Linked DNA regions of Tomitella gaofuii. The protein of the gene in region 1 interacts with the protein of each later gene in a pairwise test. Links are inferred from orthologs where the notes say so. Each region holds a gene or a part of one and is shown on either strand. Other genes may lie near its edges. The genes, in order: aceE and nth.

What was found.
Region 2: the proteins of aceE (region 1) and nth interact in binary tests that used the Escherichia coli proteins (3 or more experiments, as listed by UniProt). The link is inferred for Tomitella gaofuii from one-to-one orthologs.

The regions. Positions count from the first base shown.
Region 1 is NZ_CP059900.1:3,024,493-3,035,118, reverse strand. What follows is about bases 326-3,712. They hold aceE (pyruvate dehydrogenase (acetyl-transferring), homodimeric type), read right to left. Parts: upstream 3,328-3,712; coding sequence 526-3,327; downstream 326-525. Other genes in these bases: H4F70_RS14005 (PucR family transcriptional regulator), read right to left, coding at 326-443. Outside these bases: more of H4F70_RS14005, read right to left, coding at 1-325; H4F70_RS13995 (DUF3052 domain-containing protein), read left to right, coding at 3,943-4,371; H4F70_RS13990 (peroxiredoxin), read left to right, coding at 4,411-4,908; H4F70_RS13980 (hypothetical protein), read right to left, coding at 5,107-5,358; H4F70_RS13975 (SURF1 family cytochrome oxidase biogenesis protein), read right to left, coding at 5,437-6,480; H4F70_RS20990 (arsenate reductase/protein-tyrosine-phosphatase family protein), read right to left, coding at 6,517-7,752; H4F70_RS13960 (Nif3-like dinuclear metal center hexameric protein), read left to right, coding at 7,922-9,118; H4F70_RS13955 (zinc ribbon domain-containing protein), read left to right, coding at 9,256-10,014; H4F70_RS13950 (bifunctional RNase H/acid phosphatase), read left to right, coding at 10,042-10,626. UniProt on the Escherichia coli protein: Component of the pyruvate dehydrogenase (PDH) complex, that catalyzes the overall conversion of pyruvate to acetyl-CoA and CO(2).
Region 2 is NZ_CP059900.1:711,594-727,364, reverse strand. Bases 1,185-4,109 are described here. They hold nth (endonuclease III), read right to left. Parts: upstream 3,040-4,109; coding sequence 2,329-3,039; downstream 1,185-2,328. Other genes in these bases: H4F70_RS03365 (Crp/Fnr family transcriptional regulator), read left to right, coding at 3,749-4,109; H4F70_RS03370 (hypothetical protein), read left to right, coding at 3,276-3,455; H4F70_RS03380 (TlpA family protein disulfide reductase), read right to left, coding at 1,715-2,332; H4F70_RS03385 (NUDIX hydrolase), read right to left, coding at 1,185-1,718. In the rest of the region: H4F70_RS03390 (MarP family serine protease), read right to left, coding at 1-984; more of H4F70_RS03385, read right to left, coding at 981-1,184; more of H4F70_RS03365, read left to right, coding at 4,110-4,423; H4F70_RS03360 (MBL fold metallo-hydrolase), read right to left, coding at 4,526-5,326; H4F70_RS03355 (RidA family protein), read right to left, coding at 5,323-5,790; H4F70_RS03350 (Sp36 family protein), read right to left, coding at 5,787-5,957; ATPase BagA, read left to right, coding at 6,075-7,103; bagB (ArsA family ATPase), read left to right, coding at 7,100-8,251; H4F70_RS03335 (WhiB family transcriptional regulator), read right to left, coding at 8,277-8,546; H4F70_RS03330 (penicillin-binding protein), read left to right, coding at 8,933-11,314; H4F70_RS03325 (GatB/YqeY domain-containing protein), read right to left, coding at 11,333-11,803; H4F70_RS03320 (metallophosphoesterase), read left to right, coding at 12,010-12,927; H4F70_RS03310 (alpha/beta hydrolase fold domain-containing protein), read right to left, coding at 13,139-14,206; H4F70_RS03305 (ABC transporter ATP-binding protein), read right to left, coding at 14,232-15,771. UniProt on the Escherichia coli protein: DNA repair enzyme that has both DNA N-glycosylase activity and AP-lyase activity. The DNA N-glycosylase activity releases various damaged pyrimidines from DNA by cleaving the N-glycosidic bond, leaving an AP (apurinic/apyrimidinic) site.

The DNA.
Region 1 (10,626 bases):
TCGGCCGCCGAGGCGTACACCGCGGCCGCGGCGAACCCGAGGTCGCGGCCGTAGCGCAGGACGGCCTCGGTTAGCGCGACCAGCTGGTCGTCGTCCCGGGCCATCAGCGGAAGCCATTGCTCGAAGAACTCCATGGCCACGCGCACCATGTCGACGGTCTCGCTCAGGCGCACCTTGCGGGTGAGGTCCTGGGGCACGACACGGAAGGCCTCCACCGTGGAGAAGATGTCGCCGTCGGGGTCGTGCAGCCAGTCGACGAAGTTCGCGACGGCCGTCTGCACCACCATCTGCACATCGGCGCGCTGGGAGGCGTCGAGAGCCGTGACGAACGGAAGCTGCGACTCCATCGAGCGCATGGCCTCGACGGCGAGCCGCCGCGAATTGCGCTTGATGCGCCGCAGCAGGGCCTCGGACAGGATCGATTCATGCGGCGCGCCGGTCATGGTTGAACGCTACCGTCCCCGGCCGCACCGGCCCGGGACGCCGCGGGGCGTCTCGGGCCGGTGCACCGCCGTGGGAGCCCGGTCAGTCGACGTTGGCCGGGGTGTTCTGCTCGGGCGCGGGCAGCACCTCGGCGATCCGGTACCTGCGCGCGGCCTCCACGGGTGCGGAGGCGTCGACGCTGCCCTCGCGGGCGAGCGCCTGCAGCACGGCGACGACGACGGACTCGGCGTCGACGTTGAAGAACCGGCGGGCGCCCTCGCGGGTATCGGAGAAGCCGAAGCCGTCCGTGCCGAGCGAGGTGTAGTCGCCGGGGATCCACTGGCGGATCTGATCGGGCACCTGGCGCATCCAGTCGGACACCGCGATGAACGGCCCCTGCTCGCCGGCCAGCACGTGCTGCAGGTAGGGCGTGCGCGGCTCGGCGGACGGATCGCGCAGCGCGTCGCGTTCGCACTCGATGCCGTCCCGCCGCAGCTCCGACCACGAGGTCACCGACCAGACGTCCGCCGACACGCCCCACTCGTCGGCCAGGAGCTCCTGCGCGCGGAGTGCCCACGGCATGCCCACGCCGGAGGCGAGGATGTGCGAGCGGGGGCCGTCGCCCTGCGCCTTCGCGAGCCGGTAGATGCCCTTGAGGAGGCCCTCGACGTCGAGGTCGTCGGGCTCGGCGGGCTGGACCATGGGCTCGTTGTAGATCGTGAGGTAGTAGAAGACGTCCTCGCCGCCGAACCCGGGGGCCAGCGAGCCGTCGGGGTTGACCGTGCCCCCGTACATCCGGCGCAGACCGTCCTTGATGATGTGTCCGAGCTCGTAGGCGTACGCCGGGTCGTAGGCGACGGTGCCGGGGTTGGTGGCGGCCAGCAGCAGCGAATGGCCGTCGGCGTGCTGGAGGCCCTCGCCGGTCAGCGTGGTGCGTCCGGCGGTGGCGCCGAGCACGAAACCGCGCGTCATCTGGTCGGCCGCGGCCCAGAAGCCGTCGCCGGTGCGCTGGAAGCCGAACATCGAATAGAAGATGTAGACGGGGATCATCGGCACGCCGTGGGTGGCGTAGGAGGTGCCGACTGCGGTGAACGACGCGACGGCGCCGGCCTCGTTGATGCCTTCATGCAGGATGTGCCCGGACTCGGACTCCTTGTAGGCCAGCATCAGGTCGGCGTCCACCGACGTGTACGTCTGCCCGTTGGGGTTGTAGATCTTCAGAGACGGGAACCACGAGTCCATGCCGAAGGTCCGGGCCTCGTCCGGGATGATCGGGACGATCCGCCAGCCGATCTCCTTGTCGCGCAGGAGCTCCTTGAACACGCGCACGAGCGCCATCGTGGTGGCGACCTCCTGCTTGCCCGATCCCTTCCGCACCACGTCGTAGGCCTTGTCGCCGGGGAGCGTGAGCGGCGTCGCCGCGGTGCGCCGCTCCGGCACGAAGCCGCCCAGCTTGCTGCGCCGGTCCCGCATGTACTGGATCTCGGGTGCGGCGTCGCCGGGGTGGTAGTAGGGGGGAAGGTACGGATCCTGCTCGAGCTCGCCGTCCGAGACCGGGATCCGCATCTTGTCGCGGAACTCCTTGAGGTCGTCGAGGGTGAGCTTCTTCATCTGGTGCGTCGCATTGCGGCCCTCGAAGTGGGTGATCGAGTAGCCCTTGATGGTCAGGGCGAGGATCACCGTCGGCTGGCCGGTGTGCTGCATCGCCGCCGCATACGCCGCATAGACCTTGCGGTAGTCGTGGCCACCGCGCTTGAGGTTCCAGATCTGCTCGTCACCGAGGTCCTTCACGAGCTCCTTGGTGCGCGGGTCGCGCCCGAAGAAGTGTTCGCGGACGTAGGCGCCGTCCTTGGCCTTGTAGGTCTGGTAGTCGCCGTCCGGCGTGGCGTTCATGAGGTTGACCAGGGCGCCGTCCTTGTCGGCCTGCAGCAGGGCGTCCCACTCGCGGCCCCAGACCACCTTGATCACGTTCCAGCCGGCGCCGCGGAAGAACGATTCGAGCTCCTGGATGATCTTGCCGTTGCCGCGCACCGGGCCGTCGAGGCGCTGCAGGTTGCAGTTGATCACCCAGGTGAGGTTGTCGAGGCCCTCCATGGCGGCGACGTGCACCAGCCCGCGGGACTCGGCCTCGTCCATTTCGCCGTCGCCCAGGAACCCCCACACGTGCTGCTGCGTGGTGTCCTTGATGCCGCGATTGTGCAGGTACTTGTTGAACCGCGCCTGGTAGATCGAGTTCATCGGCCCGATGCCCATCGACACCGTGGGGTACTCCCAGAACTCCGGCATCAGGTGCGGGTGCGGGTAGCTGGGCAGCGCGCCCTTGGCGGCGTGGCTCTTCTCCTGACGGAAGCCGTCGAGCTGCTCGGCGGGGATGCGCCCCTCGAGGAAGGCGCGCGCGTAGATGCCGGGGGAGGCGTGGCCCTGGATGAACACCTGGTCGCCGCCACCGGGGTGGTCCTTGCCCCGGAAGAAGTGGTTGAAGCCCACCTCGTAGAGCGCCGCGGACGAGGCGTAGGTGGAGATGTGGCCGCCGACGCCGATGCCCGGGCGCTGCGCGCGGTGCACCATGATCGCGGCGTTCCACCGGATCCAGCGGCGGAACGTCCGCTCCACGTCCTCGTCGCCCGGGAACCAGGGCTCGTTCTCGGTGGGGATCGAGTTGACGAAGTCGGTCGAGGTCAGGGAGGGGAGCGCCACGTGCCGCTCACCGGCGCGCTCGAGCAGGCGCAGCATCAGATAACGGGTGCGCCCGGGGCCGGACCGCTCGAGGAGGTCGTCGAGCGACTCGAGCCACTCGCCGGTCTCCTCCTGGTCGATGTCCGGCAGGTAGGAGGCGACGCCCTCGCGGATGACGCGCACCCGGTTGTCGCTGCCGCGCGACGGGCGGTGCGCCCCGTCCTGCACGCCGGTTCCCGGCGTGGTTGCCTTACCGTCGACCGCCGGCTGCCCCTGTGCAGCGCGGGCCGGATCCTGGACTTCGTTCGACAAGCCGTACTCCTTGATGCGCGAGGGCGCTGGTGTGCGCCCGTGTCCTGGCGCGCCCCCGGGGGTGTGGGCGCGCGCCTACCGTGTGTCGGTGTCGGTACCGGCACGGCCTGCTGCGGGCACCACAGAGTGACCGCGCGACCGCGTCACTGTCCATCGTGCCTCAATGCACAGCGGATGCCGCATGAGTTCCCACAGTCTGGTCGGTAACAAACGTGTCAGGGCTCTGCGGGCGCGGGGCTGCCGACACGGCCCTCGCGCGGAGAGGACTCCCGCGCGGAGAAGAGCGGGCGGGAAGGCGACGATACCGCCACGCGGAACGGTGGAGTGGACGACAATCCTGGGCAGGGGTCACCTGCGGCGGATCCCGTGATCCGGTGTGATCCCGGCACGGGAATACGACGACACGGGCGTGACCGCCTACCGTTGTGGTTGCGCTCGTGGCTCAGACCATGTTCGCTTTCAGGTGACCGGTATCCGCCGGGAGCCTGATCGGGCGGCCGAAAACCGCCCGAGACCTTCGAAAGAATGGAGATGACCACCGTGGTCGCCGCGGACGCCCAGAACTACCCGCAGATGCTCGGCATCGACGCCGATACGGTGGTGCAGGAGGTCGGTTGGGACGACGACACCGACGATGTGGTGAGAGAGGCCATCGAGTCCGTGATCGGCGGCGAGATGGAGGACGTCGACACCGATGAGGTGGTCGACGTCGTGCTCCTGTGGTGGCGTGAAGGGGACGGCGACCTGGTCGACGAGCTCATGGACATCATCAGCCCGCTGTCCGAGGAGGGGTTCGTGTGGGTGCTCACGCCGAAGACCGGCAGTGACGGCCACGTCGAGCCCAGCGAGATCGCCGAGTCCGCCCCCACCGCCGGCCTCATGCAGACGTCGTCGATCAAGCTCGGCGCCTGGACTGCGAGCCGCCTCGTCCAGCCCACGTCGCGGGCCATCAAGCGCTGACTGCGTGCCGGGCGTGCTGAACAGGAAGGACTGGTAGCGATGACCGATCGATCGCAGACCGTGCCGGGGGGTCCGAACATCGAGGTGGGGGACGAGGCGCCGGACTTCACCCTCAAGGACCAGGACAACCAGCCCGTGACGCTGTCGTCGTTCCGGGGCCGGAAGAACGTGCTCGTGGTGTTCTACCCGCTGGCGTTCACCGGGGTGTGCCAGGGAGAGCTGTGCCGGGTGCGCGACAACCTGCCCACTTTCCAGAACGACGACACCGAGATCCTCGCGGTGTCGGTGGGGCCGTCGCCCACGCACAAGATCTGGGCCGCGGAGCAGGGCTACACGTTCCCCCTGCTGTCGGACTTCTGGCCGCACGGCGCGGTGGCGCAGCTCTACGGCGTGTTCAACGAGGAAGCCGGCATCGCCAACCGCGGGACGTTCGTCATCGACAAGACGGGCGTCGTGCGCTTCGCCGAGATGAACGGGCCCGGCGAGCCGCGCGACCAGAGCGTGTGGGAGAAGGCGCTTGCGGCGCTGGCCGAGTGAATGCGCTAGATTGCTGGACGCACCGGAACGCCCGATCGGTAGGGCGGGCCGGTGCCGGGGCGTGTAGCTCAGCGGTAGAGCTCCTGTCTTACACACAGGCGGTCGCTGGTTCGATCCCAGTCGCGCCCACCGCAACGACCAAGCCCCTCACCTGCATTGACGGGTGAGGGGCTTCGTGTCGGTCGCGTCGGTGTGCGCCTACTCCGGTTGGTACTCGTCGGCGTCGTCGAGCGGTTCTTCGCGTTCCTGATCGAGCGCGTCGGCTTCATCGACGAACCGTTCGCCCACCGGGTCGTCGGGGTATGCGGTGCCGGGGTCGTCGTCGGTGGGCGTGGACTGGTCCGCGCGGTCGGCGTCGGTCATCGTGTCGAGGTCGTCACCGCCGAGCGCGGCAGCCGAAGCGCCGGCGCGGGCGGTCCTGTCTGCTGAAGTGCTCCTGTCAACGGCCATACCACATCGTAGGCGAACCACCCCGCCCCGTGCCCGGCTCCGCCGAGAGAACGCCCACCGGTGCGGGCTCCGGCGCGGTCAGGGCTTCTTGCCGTAGCGTTCCGCGAGGGTGCGGCGCTGGGCCTCGGGCAACTCCTCGACGCGCGTGCGTTCGGGGGTCCGCACGGGCATCGGGGTGTGGGCGCGGCGCTTCCTGCGGCCGCGCATGACGTGCGCGAACTCCTCCTCATCCACTGCGGGGCTCCGCTCCGGCGTGCGGGGTGCCTGTGCAGGGGCGCCGCCGGGTTCGCCGGCAGCGCTGTCGGAACCCTCCCTCGGGCCCGGCTCCGGGCCGGCACCGGGCGGCGGCCACGCGCCGGAGGAGACGGCCTGGTCGTAGGCGCGGCGGAGGCGGCGCTCCCGCAGCTCCGCCCACACGAAGTAGCCGACGCCCAGCGGCGCCATGATGCCGAAGGCCAGCCATTGCAGGCCGTAGGACAGGTAGGGGCCGGAATCGAGCTGGGGCAGCGCGATCACCCCCAGGCCGCCCGGCTGGTCCGCCTCCAGCTGCAGGTACCCCTGCAGCAGGTCGACGTCCGTGAGCGCACCCACCTTGCCCGGGTCGATGGCGTACACCTGAGTCCAGCCGGCTTCGTGCACCGGTGGGCGGTCGCCTGTCGCGTGCTCCGGTTGTCGCACGCGCGCGTCGAGGGTGATCGTCCCGCCGGGGGGAGGGGCGATCTGCGGCGGCTGCATCTGCTGGTCGGGGCGCACGTATCCGCGGTCGACGAGGATCGTGCGCCCGTCGTCCAGGCGGAACGGTGCGAGCACCTCGTACGCCGGGTCGCCCTCGATCGACCGCAGCCGCACCAGCACCTGCTTGTCCGCCAAGTAGGTGCCCGTGGCGGCGACGGGGCGCCACTCGTCGGCGTCGGCCACGGCGGTGGTGCCATCGAAAACCTGGCCGACGGGGACCGGGTCGGCATGCAGTGAGGCGGCGATCTTGTCGTTGCGGTCCGAGTTGCGGGAGTTCTTTCCCAGCTGCCACGGAGCGAGAACCGTGAAGCACATGTAGGCGAAGGCGAGGCAGAGCGCGATCAACGCCAGCCACCCGGGCCGCAGCAGGAAACTCAGACGTCGCACGGCGTCAACGGTAGTCGATGGCCGGAACGGCGCTGGTCACGGGAGGTCCGCGAGGTTCTCTACTGGGTTATCGGCGCGGCCGGACGCGGCGGTTCGGGCCCAGTCGACGATCCCCGGCGCGGCGGCCTCGATCTGCCGGCGGACGGTGGCGAAACCGTCGTCGGCGCCGTAGTACGGGTCGGCGACGTCGGTCCCTGTCGCGTGAGGGTCGAAGCTGCGCAGCATGCGCACCCGGGAGGGGGCGGCGCCGGCGCCCAGCAGCGCGCGCCGGTGGCCGGAGTCGAGCGCGACCATGAGGTCCGCGGACAGGTGCGCCGGGCCGACCTGCGCGGCCGCGTGGTCGACGCCGTAGCCGTGTGCGCGCAGTTCGTGGCGGGCGCGCGGGTCGGCGGGGTCGCCCACGTGCCAGTCGCCGGTGCCCGCGCTGGTGACGTGCACCGCGTCCGCCAGGCCCGCGCGGCGGAGATGTTCGCGGACGATCTGCTCCGCCATGGGTGACCGGCAGATGTTGCCCGTGCACACGAACGTCACGTGCACGGTGCCGGACGGGGCGGCGCGTGCGGACTGCGGCTCCGCGGCGCCGTCGGGATCGGACCGCCGCTCGAGGTACCGCAGCACGGCGCCGCGCAGATCCTCCGGCGCGTCGACCACCCACGCGGCGCCCTGCGCCTCACTGCGGGTGCCGTACCCCCACAGGACGAACGCCACGGGGATGCCGTGCTGCGCGGCGCCGGCCACGTCGTGGCTGCGGTCGCCGACGAGCACCACGGCGGGCCCGCCCGTCGGGGCGGGATCGTCCACGCCGAGCGCGCCCAGCGCGTGCGCGACGACGTCGGCCTTGGCACGCCGCTCGCCGGCGGCGCCCGCGATCACCTCGAAGTGCCCGGCGAGCCCGTGCGCGTCGAGGATCCGGCGCGCGTCCGTCTCCTGCTTCGACGTGGTGACCGCCAGCCGCACGCCGCGCGCCGCCATGTCGGCGAGCACGTCGGCCATGCCGGCGAACACCGTCGACCGTTTCCACCCCGAGGCGGAGTAGTCGGCATGGTAGGCGGCCAACAGCTCCCGCGCCTGCTCCGCGGCCACGCCGAGCCCGGCCATCGTCTCGGCCATCGGCGGTCCGACGATCTGCGAGCGGAGGTCGCCGTCGGGCTCGGGGACACCATGGCGTGCGAGCGCGGCGCGGAAGGATCCGACGACACCGTCGGCCGAATCCATGATCGTGCCGTCGAGGTCGAACAGTGCCAGGGGAGCGGACGGAGAAATGCCAGGCATGCCCGCATTGTCCCCGGTTCGATGCGTACCCGGCGCCCGGGGACGCCGGGTGTGGTGCCGGGCACCCGGCGGTCCCGGCGGGGCGCGCCGAGGCGGTAGCGTGCACAGCGGTAGTCCGGAGCGTGCCGGGCCCGGGACGGCGCCGGCGCGGCCGGGAAGGCCGGCGGCGATGAGGAGCGCGAACGTGATCGGTGCGGCGGACGGGGAACCCGCGACGAAGGACGGGGGTGCCGTGCCCCTGGGCGAGATCATCGCGGCGCTCGATGAGGCCTACCCGCCGTCTCTGGCACAGTCGTGGGATTCGGTGGGCCTGGTGTGCGGGGATCCGGCCGAGCCGGTCGAGTCGGTGCTGCTGTGCGTCGACGCCACATCCGCGGTGGTGGATCAGGCGGTCGGTTCGGGCGCGCAGCTCGTCGTCGCGCATCACCCGCTGCTGCTGCGCGGGGTGGACACGGTGGGTGCCCACACGCCCAAAGGGGCGCTGGTGCACCGCCTTATCCGGTCCGGGTGCGCCCTGTTCACCGCGCACACCAACGCCGACAGCGCAGACCCCGGCGTGTCCGACGCGCTGGCGGCGGCGTTGGACCTGACGAACACCGGGCCGCTCGATCCGCTGCCCGGTGCCGCGCTGGACAAGTGGGCCGTGATGGTGCCGGTTTCCGGGGCGCATCGCGTGCGGGCCGCGATGTTCGACGCCGGCGCGGGGCGTGTCGGCGACTACGACAGTTGCAGCTGGTCGGTGGAGGGCGACGGGCAGTTCCGTCCCCTCGCCGGTGCGGATCCGGCCATCGGTTCGGTGGGCGCGCTCGAGCACGTGCGCGAGCATCGCGTGGAGATGGTGGCGGCGCGCGCCCTGCGTGAGCGGGTCCGGACGGCTCTGCGCGCGGCGCATCCGTATGAGGAACCCGCCTACGATGTGATCGAGCTGGCGCCGGAACCGTCGGCGCGCGGCCTCGGCCGCGTCGGCGACCTGCCCGAGGAAATGACGTTGGCGCAGTTCGCCGACCGGGTCGCGCAGGCGTTGCCGGCGACGGCCTGGGGTGTGCGGGCCGCCGGCGACCCGGATCGCAGGGTGCGCCGGGTCGCCGTGTGCGGAGGAAGCGGGGACTCGATGCTCGGGGCCGCGACCGCTGCCGGGGCGGACGCGTACGTCACCGCGGACCTGCGGCACCATCCCGCGGACGAGCACCTGCGCGCGGGCGGGCCCGCGCTGGTGGATGTCGCGCACTGGGCCAGCGAGTTCCCGTGGTGCGCGCAGGCCGCGGGCGTGCTCAGGGCGGCCTTCGGAGACCGGTTGGCGGTCGCCGTCTCAGACGTGCGGACCGACCCGTGGACGGTGGGGGCGTCCGCCGCGGAACCACGCTGACGACGCCTGGCGGGCGGGCGGCGCACCCGGCGGGCGCGGCGACGGCGGATGCCGGGGGCGGGCGGCCGGCGCCACGGTACGGTTGCACACGACGGGGTCGCGGCCTGAGCGTCGTCGAGACGAATGGAGATATGCGCGTGAGAGCTGAACCGGATGTGCAGCGCCGGCTGCTGGACCTGGCCGAGATCGACACCGGGCTGGCCCAGGCAGCGCACCGGCGCCGCAATCTCCCCGAGGCGCAGGAGGCGCTGCGGATCGAGACGGAACGCAACGCGCACAAGGACGCCGCCGTCAAGGTGGAGATGAGCCTGGAGGACCTCGACCTCGACATCCGCAAGCTCGAGGGCGAGGTGGACGCCGTGCGCAAACGTGAGGCGCGCAATGCCGACCGCCTCGCGGCGGGCGGGGTGCCCGCCAAGCAGCTCAGCGAGATGGAGCACGAGAACACCAGCCTGCAGCGCCGTCGCGGCGTGTTGGAGGACGATCTGCTCGCCGTGATGGAGCAGCGCGAGGCCGCAGGCGAGGACCTCGACAGGGCGGGCGCCCAGGTCGACGTGCTGGACCAGGAATTGGAAGAGGCCCAGCGGCTGCTCCGCGAGGCGGAGGCGGACCTGACGGCCTCCGAGGAATCCGCTCGCGCACGGCGGACGGAACTGCTCGCAGCCGGCCTGCCGGACGAGCTGCTCGCCGACTACGAGCGGCAGCGGTCCAGCTCCGGCATCGGGGCGGCATTGCTGCGCGCGCGCCGGTGCGGGGCGTGCCGGATGGAGATCGACCGCGCGGAGATCGAACGCATCAAGGCGGCCGATCCGGCCGAGGTGGTGCACTGCGAGGAGTGCGGCGCGATCCTCGTGCGCACGGGCGAATCCGGTCTGGGCGCCTCCGCCGGGGCCTGACGGAGACTCACAGAAGGAGCCGGTGCTGTGAAGGTGATCGTGGAGGCCGACGGCGGCTCGCGCGGCAATCCCGGCGTGGCCGGTTACGGTGCGGTCGTGCTCGACGCATCCGGATACCCGGACGAGCGCACGGTGCTGGCCGAGTGCGCCGAGGGGATAGGGCACGCCACCAACAACGTGGCCGAGTACCGCGGGCTCATCGCCGGACTCGAGGCGGCGGCGGCGCAGGGCGCGACGTCGGCGGCCGTGCACATGGACTCCAAGCTCGTCGTCGAGCAGATGTCCGGCCGGTGGAAGGTCAAGCACCCGGACATGATTCCGCTCGCCGACCGGGCACGGAAGGCGGCGGCGCGGGTCGGCGCGGTGTCCTACACGTGGATTCCGCGTGCGCAGAACGGGCACGCCGACCGGCTCGCCAACGAGGCCATGGACGGGAACAAGGAGCAGGCCGCGACGCCGGAAGGCGGTGACGGACAGGCCGCGACGTCGGCGTCGGCGCGATCCGCGCCGGGGTGGACCGGGGCCACAGGCGACCCGTGCCGGCTGGTGCTGCTCCGCCATGGGCAGACGGCCCTGTCGGTGGAGCGGCGCTACTCGGGCCGCGGAGATGCT
Region 2 (15,771 bases), 2.3 Mb from region 1 along the record:
CTCGCGCTTGATCGTCGTCGAATGGTAGATGTCCGGTCCGCTCAGCATGATCCTGTCGCGGACGCGGGCGGGGCTGGCGGTGAACGGCCCTCCTCCCGGATAGCCGAGGACGACGGACTCCTGGCCGCTGTGGGCCGGATCGGGGGCGAAGCGCAGCGCCTCGGCTCCGAGCTCCGGCACGTCCAGGATCGCCACATCCGTGGTGGGGTCGAACAGCACCACCGTCGCCGGCAGAGCGCCGTCACCGGTCATCACCGACACCGACGACGTACCGGCCACCACGTGCGCGTTGGTCATGACCCGCTGCGGCGCGACGACGAAGCCGCTGCCCTCCAGCGTGCGCTGACATCCTGGGGCCCTGCCCCGGATCTCGAACACGCTCTCCGACGCGGCGACCACCCCCGGGGCCGACACCGATCCCTCGGCGGGCGGGTCCACGTCCGTGATGGGGGTCCGGGCGAACGGCCCGAGCACATCCGGCAGCCCGGAGGTGTCCAGCAACGCGGACAGCCGGCCCGGCACGGCCCGCAGCCACGACGGGGCGAGCGCGTCGACGTTGCTGAGCACCCATGAGTCGCGTACCGCCGCGGCGGCGGTGGTCTGGGTGTTCGTCGCGACCGGGACGGCGAGCAGCCAGGCGGTGACCAGGACCGCCACAGCCTGGAACAGCGCCCCGACGGCAGAATCGACCAGGCGCACCGCATGGTGCTGGATGAAACGCCGCGCGAACCGGCCGATGGTGACACCGATGATCTCGCCGCAGACCGCCAGCAGCACGATCACGAGGATGCCGAGGAGCAGCCGACCGCGGGCGTCGTCCACCCCGCCGACCAAGTGCGGGGTCAACTCGATGCCGGCGGCCAATCCCCCGAGCACGCCCAGAAAGGCGAGCGCCGAGGCGATCGCGCCGTACCGCCAGCCGGACATCGCGGCGAGCACCGCCACGGCGACGACCGCGACGTCGAGCCAGAGCGAGCCGGTCACCCGCGCGTGGCCTGCTCGTCGACCTCTGCGAGGGTCACGTCCAACTCGCGGATGTCACCTGCGTCCCACTCGCGCTCCCACCCCGCCTCGGTGATGAGCGCCGACAGCAGACCCGCGGTGAAGCCCCACACGAGCATCCCGTCGACCATGAAGGCGGGACCGGTGAACACCTGGCGATACCGCACCTGAAAACGGTTCGCAGGGTCCACGAGGTCCGCCACCGGAACGCGGGCGACGCGCGAGGTCTCTGCCTCGTCGACAACCCGGATGGGACACGGCTCGCGCCAATAGGCGAGGACGGGGCTCACCAGGAACTTCGACGGCGGAACGAACAGCTGCGGCATCACCGCCAGCGGCTGCACCCCGTCGGGGCGCAGCCCGGTCTCCTCCTCCGCCTCACGCAGGGCCGTCTGCACAGGGCCCCCGTCGCCGGGGTCCGCCGCGCCGCCCGGGAACGCGACCTGGCCGCTGTGGTGGCGCAGCGTGGCCGCCCGCTGGGTGAGGAGCACGTCACCTGCGGCCCCGTCTCCGGTCGCGCTGTCACCGAAGAGCATGAGCACCGACGCGGGGCGGGTGCGGACGCCCGGCGGCACGGCGCGCGACTGCAGCACCCGCGGCAGGAGGGGGCGGCGCTGCGCACCGCCCTCATGCAACCGCTCCGCCAGGCCTGCCAGCCAGTCCGGCACCGAGCCGTCGGCGCAGGACGCTGACGCTCCCTCGTCGGCGATACTCACAGCGTCACTCCCAGCGTCTCTTCCACGACCTCCGCGATATGGTCGGCGTCCGTGAACGGTATCGCCACCACCCGCGCAATGGTTCCGTCGGGCCGGACCAGCACCGTCACCGGAAGCACCTGCGGCGCCCGTACCGCCGCCGCCACCTTGCGCTCCGGGTCCGCCACCGACGGCAGGTCGACGCCCAGGTCCTCCAGCAACGCGCGTCCTTTGTCCGCGTGCTGGTCGCTGTGCACGGTGAGCACGGTGACGGCGTCGCCGGCCCGCCGCGCGAACCGCTCCATCGCGGGCAGCTCCTCCCGGCACGGCGCGCACCAGTACGCCCACAGGTTGATCACCGCGGGTCTGCCGGCCAAGGAGGCACCGACGTCCACCGGGTGCCCGTCGTAGAGGTCGGCGAGGGTCAACCCCTGCAACGGCGTGGCGGATTCCGCCACCGGAGCCGTCGGCGAGGTGGACGCGGAGCCGGATGCCGTGGGGCCGGCCGCGGCCGGGGCGGACGCGGCGGGACCGCCGTCGTCGCCCAGCAGCGTCATGACCATCGCGACGATGAGCGCGACGAGCACGATGAACACGCCGATGCCGGTCTTGGCCGAGGCGCTCAGCCGACTCAACGGGACGGCTCCGCATCCGCGTCCGGCGCCATGCCCGCGAGTTCGAGCAGGTGAGCGGTCTCCGGGCCCCGCACGAGCGCCGCGGCCTCGGAAGGATCGATGGGACCCTCGCCGTAGGAAGGGCAGTCGGCGGCGAGCACGCACACCCCGCATGCGGGACGGCGCGCATGGCATACGCGGCGGCCGTGGAAGATCACCCGGTGCGACAGCAGCGTCCACTCGCGCCGCTCGATGAGGCCGCCCACTTCGTGTTCCACCTTGACCGGATCGGTCGACTCGGACCAGCGCCACCGGCGCACGAGCCGCAGGAAATGCGTGTCCACCGTGATCCCGGGCACGTCGAAGGCGTTGCCCAGGATCACGTTGGCCGTCTTACGTCCGATCCCCGGCAGCTTCGAGAGCTCCGTCATGGTCGCCGGGACCTCGCCGCCGTGCTCATCCACCAGCGCCTGGCCCAGCTTGATCAGCGAATCCGTCTTGTTGCGGTAGAAGCCGGTGCTGCGGATCATCTCTTCGAGTCCCGCACGGTCGGCCGCCGCGTAGTCCTGCGCGGAGCGGTACCGCGCGAACAGTGCGGGCGTCACCATGTTCACCCGTTTGTCGGTGCACTGCGCGGACAGGATCGTCGCGACCGCGAGTTCCAAGGGGGTGGTGAAGTCGAGTTCGCAGTACACGTGCGGGAACGCCTCCCCCAGCGTGCGGTTCATCCGCCGTGCACGCCGCACGAGCGCCAGCCGGCTCTCCGGCTTGGACCAGCGCCGACCGCGCCGGCCGCCGGCGCCTCCACTCACCACCACGCCGACCAGACTACGGACCGCCCCCCACCGCCGCGGACACCGCACTGGTGCATCTGTCCCGGCGGCGGCCGTACTGGGTGTGACGTACGACAACCCGCGGCGGGTTCGTGTCCCGAACGAGACATCGACGGTGTTTACTCACGTGCATGCAGGTAGTCCTCGTCGTCCTCGCGCCGGTGATCGTGATCGCATTCGCGATGGCGATGGAACACATCGAGACCCTGCTCAAACGCCGCACGGACCATGTCGGCGATCCGCAGGAGTTCATCGAATCGCACACCCCCAGCGACCTGCTCACCGAGCCCGCCCACGCGCGGGTGCCGTGACCGCCGCGGCCGCCCCGCGCCCGTTGCGAGGAGGCTCACGCGGGCGCCGGGACCGCACACTGTAACGTCGGGGCAATGCACCGCCCCGGCGGATTTCCGGCGCCTGTCCGCCGCCAAATCCCGCCGCACGGCGCGGCGTGCCTGTAGCCTCGGTCACAGGGCATTACGCGCCGGTCACTAGACTACGTCGTGATGCACCGCGTGCCCGGGCAAGCGCGGGTACCGGAAGCCGCGCGGCGCACAACAGATTCGCACGGCGCAGACACACACAGCACAGACCATGAGGAGCCCACGTGGACGAGGTCCTGGCCAGAGCCGGAATCTTCCAGGGAGTAGAACCCTCCGCAGTTTCCGCCCTGATCAAGCAGCTTCAGCCGGTCGAGTTTCCGCGAGGCCACACGATCTTCCACGAAGGTGAGCCGGGCGACCGGCTGTACATCATCGGCTCCGGCAAGATCAAGATCGGGCGGCGCTCGCCGGACGGCCGCGAGAACCTGCTGACGATCATGGGCCCATCGGACATGTTCGGCGAGCTCTCCATCTTCGACCCCGGCCCGCGCACGTCCAGCGCCATCACGGTCACCGAGGTCAAAGCGGTCTCGATGGACCGCGAGGCCCTCAAGGACTGGATCTCGCAGCGCCCGGAGATCGCCGAGCAGCTTCTGCGCGTGTTGGCCCGGCGCCTGCGCCGCACCAACAACTCGCTGGCCGACCTCATCTTCACCGATGTCCCCGGCCGCGTCGCCAAGGCGCTGCTCCAGCTGGCCCAGCGTTTCGGCACCCAGGAGGCCGGCGCCTTGCGCGTCACGCACGACCTCACGCAGGAGGAGATCGCGCAGCTCGTCGGTGCCTCGCGCGAGACCGTCAACAAGGCGCTCGCCGATTTCGCGCACCGCGGCTGGCTGCGCCTCGAGGGCAAGAGCGTGCTCATCATCGATTCCGAGCGGCTCGCGCGCCGCGCACGCTGACCCGACGGGTCGAACTTCCGCGCCTGCGGGCGGCGGCACACCGGCCGGGATGCGCCCGGACCGCGTGGCCGCCGCCCGCAGGCGTGTCTCAGCCGCCGTGTCTCAGCCGCGCAGGTAGTCCAGCTGCGCGGCCACCGACCATTCGGCGGCGGGCCACAGCGATTCGTCGACGTCCCGGTAGACGTGCTCGACCACCTGCCGCGCCGTCGCCTGCTCCCCCAGCACCGCGAGCGCATCGCGGACCTGGCCCAGCCTCTGCTGCCGGTGCGCCCGGTACTCGCGGGCCACGGCGGCGGTGTCCGGCAGGTCGGGCCCGTGCGCGGGAAGGCATGCCGCCCCCTCCCCCACTGCGATCAATTTCTCCAGCGAACCGAGGTAGTCGCGCAGCGACCCGTCCTCGGGGTCGATCACGGTGGTGCCCCGCCCCAGGATGGTGTCGCCGGTGAGGACCGCCCCGGGGCGGTCGCCGTCCGGCTCGATGAGGAGCGAGACGCTGTCCGCGGTGTGCCCGGGCGTCGCGAGCACGCGCAGGCGCACCCCCGCCGCGTCCAGCACCGCGCCGTCCTCCAGTGCGCCGCCGCCGCCGCGGCGGTGCTCCGGGAGCACCGCGTGCACGTCGGCTCCGGTGAGCGCGTGGAATCTGTCGATCCCCCCGGTGTGGTCCTCGTGCCGGTGGGTGACGACGGTGGCGGCCACAGGGCCCAGCGCCGCAACCCTCGCGAGATGCTCCGCGTCATCGGGCCCCGGGTCCACGACGACGGCCGCGTCCGCGCCCGGAGCGCGCAGGATCCACGTGTTGGTGCCGTCGAGTTCCATGATCCCCGGGTTGTGGCACAGGACGACGCCGGCGGCGGCGGTCACCGGACGCAGCACCCCGTAGGCCGGGTGGGCCGGGGCGGTCACGACCGCACCTCCACCTGCAGCTCCACCTCGACCGGCGAGTCGATCGGCAGATCCGAGACGCCGACGGCGCTGCGCGCATGCCGCCCGGCATCCCCGAACACCGCGCCGAGCAGCTCCGAGGCACCGTTGACGACGCCGGGCTGCCCGCCGAAACCCGGCGCGGACGCGACGAATCCGACGACCTTGACGATGCGCACGATGTCGTCGAGCCGCACGACGGAATCGACGGCGGCCAGGGCGTTGAGCACCGCGACACGCGCGAGATCCTTGGCGTCCTCCGGCGTGACGTCGGCCCCCACCTTTCCCGTCCGCACGAGCTCGCCGTCCACCGTGGGCAGCTGGCCGGACGTGAACACGAACGACCCGCTGCGCACGGCCGGCACGTACGCGGCCAGCGGCGCGGCCACCGGCGGCAGCACCAGCCCCAGCTCGGCCAGCCGGGCGGTGGGCGTCGCCGTGCTCACTTGCGGCGCTTCAGGTAGGCGACGTGCTGTTCGCCGGTGGGCCCGGGCAGCACCGAGACCAGCTCCCACCCGTCGGCGCCGAAGTTGTCGAGAATGGCTTTGGGATTGTGGATGAGCAGCGGCGCCACCGCGTACTCCCACTGCACTGCCTGCTCGGATTCACTCATGAAGACACCATATCCCCGCCGCCGTCGCCACCCGTGTGCACGGCGAAGCGTGGTACGCCCGGCGCCGCGACGGGCCTAACGCTCCTGCGCCGTCATCTCACCTCATAGACTCGGGCGGTGCCCACTACACATGCCCGCTCCACGGTGGAGGGACTGACATCCACGTGGCCGGAAACCGCCGCGCAGGCGCGCCTGCACTTCGTCAGCGGCAAGGGCGGTACCGGTAAGACCACCGTGGCCGCCGCGCTGGCCCTTTCCCTCGCCGCGGGGGGACGCAGGGTTCTTCTCATCGAGGTCGAGGAGCGCCAGGGGATCGCCCAGATCTTCGACACCGCCCCGCTGCCGTACGCGGAGACGAAGGTCGCCGTCGCCGACGGTGGCGGCGAGGTGCACGCGCTGGCCATCGACATCGAGGCCGCCTTCCTCGAATATCTCGACATGTTCTACAACCTGGGCTTTGCGGGCAAGGCGATGAAGCGCATCGGCGCCGTCGAGTTCGCCACGACGCTCGCGCCCGGCCTTCGAGACGTCCTGCTCACCGGCAAGATCAAGGAGGCGGCCTGCCGTACCGAGGACGGCCGGTACCTCTACGACGCGGTCGTGGTCGACGCGCCGCCCACCGGCCGCATCGGCAGCTTCCTCGACGTCACCAAAGCGATGGCCGACCTCGCCAAGGGCGGCCCCATCCGGTCGCAGTCGGAGGGCGTGGTGGATCTGCTGCACTCACCGCAGACGGTGGTGCACCTGGTGACGCTCCTCGAGGCGCTTCCGGTCCAGGAAACCGCCGACGCGATGGCCGAGCTGCAGCGCCTGGACCTGCAGCCCGGCACGGTGATCGTCAACCGCACCGAGGCCACCTTCCTCGACGACGAGACCATCGCCGCGGCCGCGGAGGGCGGCATCGACGCCGAGTCCATCCGTGCGGACTTCGCGCGCGTGCATCTCATCGTCTCCGACGAGGACTTCGCGGGACTGCTGACCGAGACGATCGAGCACGCCATCCGGTGCCGGGCACAGCGCGAGAGCGCCCGAGAGCTCGCGGGGCTGCACGTGGCGCAGCTCGAGCTGGGCGAGGTGCCCGACGGCATGGACCTCGGCGGCGTCTACCAATTGGCCGAACAGCTGGCGGGACAGGGGGTCCGATGACCGGCACCGTGGACGTTGCGGCACTGCTCGCCGACGGCACCACCCGCGTGGTCGTGTGCTGCGGCGCCGGCGGCGTGGGCAAGACGACGACGGCCGCAGCGCTCGCCCTGCGCGCCGCCGAATCCGGCCGCTCCGTCGTCGTACTGACCATCGACCCGGCGCGGCGGCTGGCGCAGGCATTGGGCGTGGGCGACCTGAGCAACACGCCGCAGCCTGTGCCCCTGCCGGACAACGCCTCCGGCGGCGGCCTGCACGCGATGATGCTGGACATGCGCCGCACCTTCGACGACATGGTGGTGCAGTACGCGACGCCGGAGCGCGCGCGGGAGATACTGGCGAACCCCTTCTATCAGACCGTCGCCTCGTCCTTCGCCGGTACGCAGGAGTACATGGCGATGGAGAAGCTGGGGCAGCTCGTCGCCGAGGACGCGTGGGACCTCATCGTGGTGGACACCCCGCCGTCGCGCAACGCGCTCGACTTCCTCGACGCCCCGCAACGGCTGGGTGCGTTTCTGGACGGCCGCATGATCCGCATGTTCATGGCCCCGGGCCGCGGGATCCGCAAGATCGTCAGCGGCGCCGTCGGCATGGCGATGCGCGCGGTGTCGACGGTGGTGGGCAGCTCGATGCTCGCCGACGCCTCGCTGTTCGTGCAGTCGTTCGAGGAGATGTTCGGCGGCTTCCGTGAACGCGCCAACCGCACCTACCAGCTCCTGCGCAGGCCCGGCACGGCGTTCCTCGTGGTCTCCGCCGCGGAGCCCGACGCGCTGCGGGAGGCGTCGTTCTTCGTCGAGCGCCTCACCGACGAGAACATGCCGCTGGCCGGGCTGGTGCTCAATCGCACGCACCCGATGCTGTCCCCGCTGCCGGTGGAGAAGGCGCTGGCCGCAGCCGACCGACTCGATGAGGAGCGCGGAGCCCCGGAGGGCGAACCACGGCAACCGTCCCTTCCGCCGGTGGCCGGCGCGGTGCTGCGCATCCACGCCGAGCGGGGTGCGACGGCGAAGCGCGAGGTGCGGCTGCTCGGCCGCTTCACCGGTGCGCACCCGCGCGTACCCGTCGTCGGTGTGCCGTCGCTGCCGTTCGAGGTCTCCAGCCTCGACGCGCTGCGCGCCGTCGGCGACCAGCTCGTCGCCGACGGCTCCTGACCGCGCGGCGGCGGCCGTCGCGCGGTCAGCCGACCGAACGGCGTCGCCGGGCGGCTTCGAAGAAGGTGGCCCAGGACGTCACGTTGGGGTGCTCCTTAAGCAACGCCCTGCGCTGGCGTTCCGTCATACCGCCCCACACGCCGAACTCCACCCGGTTGTCGAGCGCGTCCGCCGCGCATTCGAGCATGACGGGGCAGTGCCGGCAGATCGTGGCGGCCTTGCGCTGTGCCGCGCCCCGGACGAACAGCTCGTCGGGGTCGATGTTGCGGCACAGTGCCTGCGACGTCCACGCCATCCGTGCCTCGCTGGAATCCACCGACAACGGCGGGATCCCGGTCTTGCGGAGCTTCGGCACCGAGGCACCGTGCCCGGTGGTCCTGGCGCGCGCACGGGCCGCGTCCTCGCCGCCCGTGCTCTTCCGTACGCTTGCGGATTCCGACATATGGGCTGAAGTGCGCATATGACCTGCCCCCTTCGCGTGCAAAACCTCAGTTTGTTAACTGCATCACAGTAATTGTTAACTTAGGCGACTGAACACCGGTCTGCAACCCCCGTCCACCAGGTAAACGGCCGCCGCCGCTGCGATTCCGGCTCCCGCGGCGGCTCCGGCGGTCGCATGGACGACGCCGGTGCGCGCGCCGCGTACACGGCACGGGCGGCACCCTGCGTACTCTGTGGTGCGTGCCGTCCGGGAAGACAATCGCGAAGTTGCTCGGCATCTGCGTGCTCGCAGGCGTCGTGCTGGCGGGCGTCCTGTTCCCCGTATTCGGGGGCGTAGGGGTCGTCGTCAACAAGGCCAGCGACGCCGTCGACTCGTCGTCGTCGCAGGTGCTCGAGGGGGATGCACCGGCGGTGACGACCATCGTCGACGCAGCGGGGAACCCCATCGCCTGGCTCTACGACCAGCGCCGGTTCGAGGTGCCCAGCGACCAGATCTCGAACTACATGAAGCTGGCCCAGGTCTCGATCGAGGACCGCCGGTTCGCCACGCACAAGGGCGTCGACTGGCAGGGAACGCTGCGCGCGCTGCTCACCAACACCAGCAGCGGCGAGGTGCAGCAAGGCGCCTCCACCATCGACCAGCAGTACGTGAAGAACTACCTGGTGTTCGTGGCGGCGCAGACCGATGCTCAGCGCCGCGAGGCCACCGAGACGACCATCTCGCGCAAACTCCGCGAAGCCCGGATGGCGCTGACGCTGGACAAGCAGCTTTCCAAGGACGAGATCCTCACCCGCTACCTCAACCTGGTTCCGTACGGCAACGGCAGCTACGGGGTGCAGGACGCCGCCCGCACGTACTTCGGGGTGGATGCCAAGGACCTCAATCTGACGCAGTCGGCGATGCTGGCCGGCATGGTGCAGTCGCCGTCCCGGCTCAACCCGTACATCAATCCGGACGAGACCACGAAGCGGCGCAACGAGGTGCTCGACGCGATGGCGTCCACCGAGGCGATCACCCCGCAGCAGGCCGCCGAGGCCAAAGAGCAGCCGCTGGGGATCCTGCCGGAGCCCAACACGCTCCCCCGCGGATGCATCGCCGCCGGCGACCGCGGGTTCTTCTGCGACTACGTGCTCAACTACCTCAACAACGCCGGCTTCACCGACGAGCAGCTCAAGCGCGGCGGCTACCTGATCCGCACCACGCTGCGGCCGGAGATCCAGGACTCGGTCAAGCGCGCACTCACCGACACCGCGTCGCCCGACCTCGAAGGCATCGCGGAGGTCATGAACCTGATCGAGCCCGGCAAGGACGCCCACAAGGTGGTCGCCATGGCCAGCAGCCGCACCTACGGGCTCGACGCGGCCGCGCACGAGACGGTGCAGCCGCAGCCGTTCACCATGGTCGGCGACGGCGCGGGCTCCACTTTCAAGATCTTCACGACTGCGGTGGCGATGGAGAAGGGCCTGGGCCTGGACACGACTGTGCAGGTCCCCCCGCTCTTCATCGCCCAGGGGATGGGTCATGGTGGTGCCGCCGGCTGCCCCTCGGACTCGTACTGCGTGCGCAACGTGGGCGACTACCCCCCGAGCATGTCGCTGACGCAGGCGCTGGCCACCTCCCCGAACACCGCCTTCGTCAAGATGCTCAAGGACGTCGGCGTGGACCCCACCGTGGACATGGCCGTGCGCCTGGGCCTGCGCTCTTACACCAAGCCCGGCACGTCCGGGGTGGACGACCGCAGCCTGGCGCAGATCATCAAGGACGAGAACCGCGGGTCGTTCACCTTGGGACCCACGCCGGTGGACCCGCTTGAGATGGCCAACGTGGCCGCCACGCTCGCGTCCGGCGGAGTCTGGTGCCCACCCACCCCCATCGAGGCCGTGTTCGACCGCGACGGCAAACCGGTCCCGGTCACGCAGGAGGCGTGCAAGCAGGTCATCGACCCGGGCCTCGCGAACACCCTGGCCGTCGGCCTGGGCGAGGACCATCTGCCCGGCGGCACGTCCGCGGGCTCCGCGGCGGCGGCCGGGTGGACAGCGCCGGTGTCCGCGAAGACCGGCACCACGGAGACCTACCGTTCGTCGGCCTTCCTGGCGTTCACCCAGTCCATCGCCGGCTTCTCCTACGTGTACAACGACGGCACCAACCCCGGACCCATCTGCACCTCGCCGCTGCGCTCGTGCGCCGAGGGCAACGTGTACGGCGGCACCGAACCGGCGCTGGCCTGGTATCAGGCGGTGGGGCGCATCCTCGGCGACTACCCGCCGCCGGTGCTGCCGCAGCCGGACCCCCAGTACGTCAAGGGCAACGCCTCCGCGGTCGTGCCGGACGTCGTCGGCCGCACGGAGGCCGGCGCCACCGCCCGCCTGCGCGGTGCGGGTTTCCAGGTCAAGTCCGTGACGGTGCCGTCCGACAAGCAGAAGGGCAACGTGGTGTCCGTGAGCCCCGTCGGCTCCGCCGTCCCCGGCTCCACGATCACCATCAGCATCAGCGACGGCAGCCGTAAGCCCGCCGACGACAACGGCGGCGACCGTGGAGACCGGCCGACCCCACGATCCGAGGACCGGAGCAACGACAGAGGAGACAACGGCGGTGCCGACCGGGGCGACGACGCGGACTGATCCCCGGTCGGGCGCCGATCAGCCCGCCAGGCGGGATTTCACCACACTCGACAGCCTGGATCCGTCCGCGCGTCCCGCGGCGCGGGCCGTCGCCGCCTTCATGATCTGCCCCATCTGACGCATCCCCGGCTCCGCGCCCAGTTGCTCGCGCACCTCCGCGACGGCCTCGTCGACCACCCGGCCCAGTTCGTCGTCGTCCAGCTGCCGCGGCAGGTACGCGGCGAGGATCTCCTCCTCGGCCCGCTCCTTGCGCGCCAGTTCCGCCCGGCCGGCATCGTCGAACACCTGCGCGGCCTCCAGGCGCTTCTTCGACTCCTTGGCGATGACCTTGAGCACCTCGTCGTCGGTGAGGGTGCGCGCCTCCTTGCCCGCGACCTCCTCCGCCTGCACCGCGGACAGCACCATCCTCAGCGTCCCGGTACGCAGCGGATCCTTGGCCTTCATCGAGGCGGTGAGGTCGCCGCGGATCTGATCCTTGAGTTCTCCCATAGCGTGAAACGGTACGCGCCCCGGACGCGCACCCCGGCCCGCGCACCCTGGCTTCCTGCACCCGTGCCCTGTGCACAGCCGTTCGGACGGTGGGCGCCTGCCGTATCGTGGCAGACGTGGGCACAACTTCTGGAACGCACTGGACACCTCGCCCCGCGAGCGGCCCGCGGGTCCCCGGCGGCCCCGCCTGGAAGGCGCTCGGAGCGGTGGTCGCCGCGGGCGCGGCGTCGCTCGGCTACGCCACGCTGATCGAGCGCAACGCGTTCGCGCTGCGCTCCGCCACCCTCGAGGTGCTCGCCCCGGGCTCGCCGAGCATCCGCGTGCTGCACCTCAGCGACCTGCACATGCTGCCCCGGCAGCAGCTCAAGCAGGCATGGGTGCGCGAACTCGACGCGCTCGAGCCGGATCTCGTGGTCAACACCGGCGACAACCTTGCGCACCCCCGCGCGGTACCCGCCGTGGTGCAGGCGCTCGGCGGCCTCCTGGACCGCCCCGGCGCGTTCGTCTTCGGCAGCAACGACTACTTCGGCCCGGTCGCGAAGAACCCGCTCAAGTACTTCGACCGCGATCACCGGCGCGTCCCCGGCCCCCCGCTGCCATGGCAGGACCTGCGCGCCGCGTTCATCGAACGGGGATGGATCGACGCCACCCACCGCACGCAGGAGATCACCGCCGGGGGCAACACGATCAGCGTCGCCGGCGTGGACGATCCGCATCTGCAGCGCGACCGTTACGACACGATCGAGGGCAAGGCCGATACCTCCGCCGACCTGCGCCTGGCCCTGAGCCACTCCCCCGAACCACGGGTGCTGGACCACTTCGCCTCCGACGGCTACGACCTCGCCCTGTGCGGGCACACCCACGGCGGCCAACTGTGCCTCCCCGCGTACGGCGCGCTGGTGACAAACTGCGGCATCGACCGCTCACGGGTCAAAGGACCGTCGCAATGGGGCGAACACATGCGGTTGCACGTTTCGGCCGGACTGGGCACCTCGCCGTACGCCCCCGCCCGCTTCTTCTGCCGACCGGAGGCCACCCTGCTCACACTCGTCCCCGTGCAGGTCGACAGCCGCGCGGCGGCCGACGGGGAGGCCGTTTCGCACTCCGGGGCAGGTGTGCGCTAGACTCAGCGAGGCTTGTTCGGGAGTGCCCGGGGAGGATTTTCCGCGTGCACTGTCGGTCCGCCACGGGGTGTGGCGCAGCTTGGTAGCGCGCTTCGTTCGGGACGAAGAGGTCGTGGGTTCGAATCCCGCCACCCCGACGCAATGAAGATGCCGGGACACCGCTCAGACGGTGTCCCGGCATTTTTCTGTCGTACTCGAGCGCCAAGCCTGGTCAGGCGGCCAGGAAGCGCGCCCGCACGAACTCCGCGCCGCAGGCGAGTTCCTCGTTCGCCTCGTCGAGCATCCGGCCGAAGTGCAGGAACGAGTGCAGCACGCCGGGCACCATGCGGAACCGCACGTCCTGGCCTCCCCGCCGGAGCGCCGCAGCGAGCGCCCGCGCATCGTCGGCGAGCGGGTCGAGCTCCGCGCCCACGACGTAGGCGGGCGGCAGCGGCGTGTCCAGATCCGCCGAGATGTGGTCGACGAGGGGCCCTTCGCGGTCGGCGGGGTCGTCGAAGACGGTGCTCTGGAAGCCCTGCAGATCCTGCGGTGCCATGCCGTCCCAGAAGCCGCCGTACTGCCTGCTCGTGGCGGAGTCGCGCAATCCGTGCCCGCCGTAGTAGAGCAGCATCGCCCGCAGCGCCCCGCTGGCGGCGGCCGCCGCGTGCAGGTCGATGCCGGGCAGGGCCGCAGGGCGGTCACGCAGCAGCAGCGCCGTCGCCATCGACAGCATCGCCCCCGCGGAATCGCCCGCCACCGCCAGCCTGGTCGGGTCGATCCCGTGCCGTCGGCCGTGCACCGCCAGCTCGGCGACCACGCCCGCGCACTCGTGCAGCGCCTGGGGGAACCGGACCTCCGGCGACAGCGAGTATTCCACGCCGACCACGGCCGCGCCGCTCCTGTCGGCGAGAACCCGCATGATGCGGTCGTGCGTGTCGAGATCCCCCACGGTGAACCCGCCGCCGTGGAAGTACACGACCGCCGGTGTTTCCGCGGCGGAGGTCGGGCGGTGGATGCGGATCGGCACGTCCGTGCCCGCAGCGCGGATCCGCAGCTCGTCGGTCGCCGCCATCCTCGGCCCGCCTTCGTTCCAGAACCTCCGCTCATCGCGGTATTCGGCGCGCATGGCCGCGACCGGGTCCGCGGGGACGTCGCCTCCGCCCGCCACCGCGGCCGCCCGCGCCAGCTGGTGGATCACCACCCGGCGCATCTGCGGGGTGAGGCGCTCGCGCACGTGGCCGGGCACGTCGTCGATGCCGCGGGGGGTCGCAGCAGGGTGCGTGGAAGTGTCGTGCGTCATCGTTGCCTCTCCTCGGGGCTTCCGCTCACATGCGCGGGATGTGGGCGATGAGTTCGCGGGTGTAGTGGTGCTGCGGATCGTCCAGCACCTCGTCCACGGGGCCGTTCTCGACGATCCTGCCGCTCTGCAGCACGGCCAGGCGCTGGGCGATGTGGCGCGCCAGCGCGATGTTGTGCGTGACGAACAGCATGGCCATGCCGGTCTCCCACTGCAACGTCCGCAGCAGGTCGATGATCGCCGCCTGCACGGACACGTCCAGCGCGGACGTCACCTCGTCGCACACCAGCACGCTCGGGGCGTTGACGAGGGCCCGGGCGATGGCGGCCCGCTGGCGTTCGCCGCCGCTGAGATCGCCCGGGCGGCGGTCGATGAAGCTGCGGCCCAGCTCCACCTGGTCGAGCGCCTCCTGGACCATCTCCCGGCGTTGCCGCCCGGTGGTGCCGCCCGTCATCCGCAACGGCACCTCGATGGACTCGCCGATGGTGCGCCGGGGGTTCAGCGACGAGAACGGGCTCTGGAACACGTACTGGATGCTGCGCCGCTCCTCCGCGGTGCGCTGCCGGGTGCCGCGGGCGAGAGCGCCGCCGGAGAGCACGACGTCGCCGCGGTACCGGCTGTTGAGGCCGGCGATGCAGCGGGAAAGGGTCGTCTTGCCCGATCCGGATTCGCCCAGCAGCATCATGGATTCGCCGGCGCCCAGCGCGATGTCGATGCCGTCGAGAATCCGGGCCTTGCCGTAGGAGAGCCGCAGATCCCTGGTCCGCAGCAGGGCCTCCGACGCCGCCGGAGTCTCCGCCGCATCCGGTCCGGTCATGACGCGCGCGGAGCGCCCCCGGACCGGCGCCGGCGCGGCGAGGTGTTCCCCGGTGATGGCCTCGGTGTGCCCGATCCGGCGCTCCCCCTCCAGGTCCGGCACCGCCCGCAGCAGCCGCCGCGTGTACTCGTGCCGGGGGCGGTACAGCACTTCCGAGCACCCGCCGCGTTCGACGATGTCGCCGGTGAGCATGACGGCCACCGCGTCGGCCACTTCGGCGACCACCGCCAGGTCGTGGGTGATGTACAGGCCCGCCACGTCGTGACGGCGGGTCAGCTCGTGGATGGTCTCGAGCACGAGCGCCTGGGTGGTGACGTCGAGTCCCGTCGTCGGCTCGTCCAGCACCATCACCGACGGCCTGCACGCGAACGCCATGGCGATGCCGATGCGCTGCTGCTGGCCCCCGGACAGTTGGTGCGGGTACCGGCGCTGATACCCGGGGTCCCCGGGCAGCCCCACCTCCGGCAGCACCTCGGCCACGCGGGCCTTGCGCTCGGCGTCGGACCCGCCGAAGCCGTGGACCCGCAGCACCTCGAGGATCTGGTCGCCCACCCGCATGGCCGGGTTCAGCGAGAGCGCGGGATCCTGGGGCACGTAGGAGATGCGGCCGCCGCGGAGCTTGCGGCGCTCCGGTTCGGGCAGGTCCAGCACGTCGAGGGGCTCCCCGTCCTGGTACAGGTCCACGCCGCCGCCGGTGTGCCGCAGGCCGCGCCGGAAGTGGCCGAGGCAGGCCAGACCCGCCGTCGTCTTG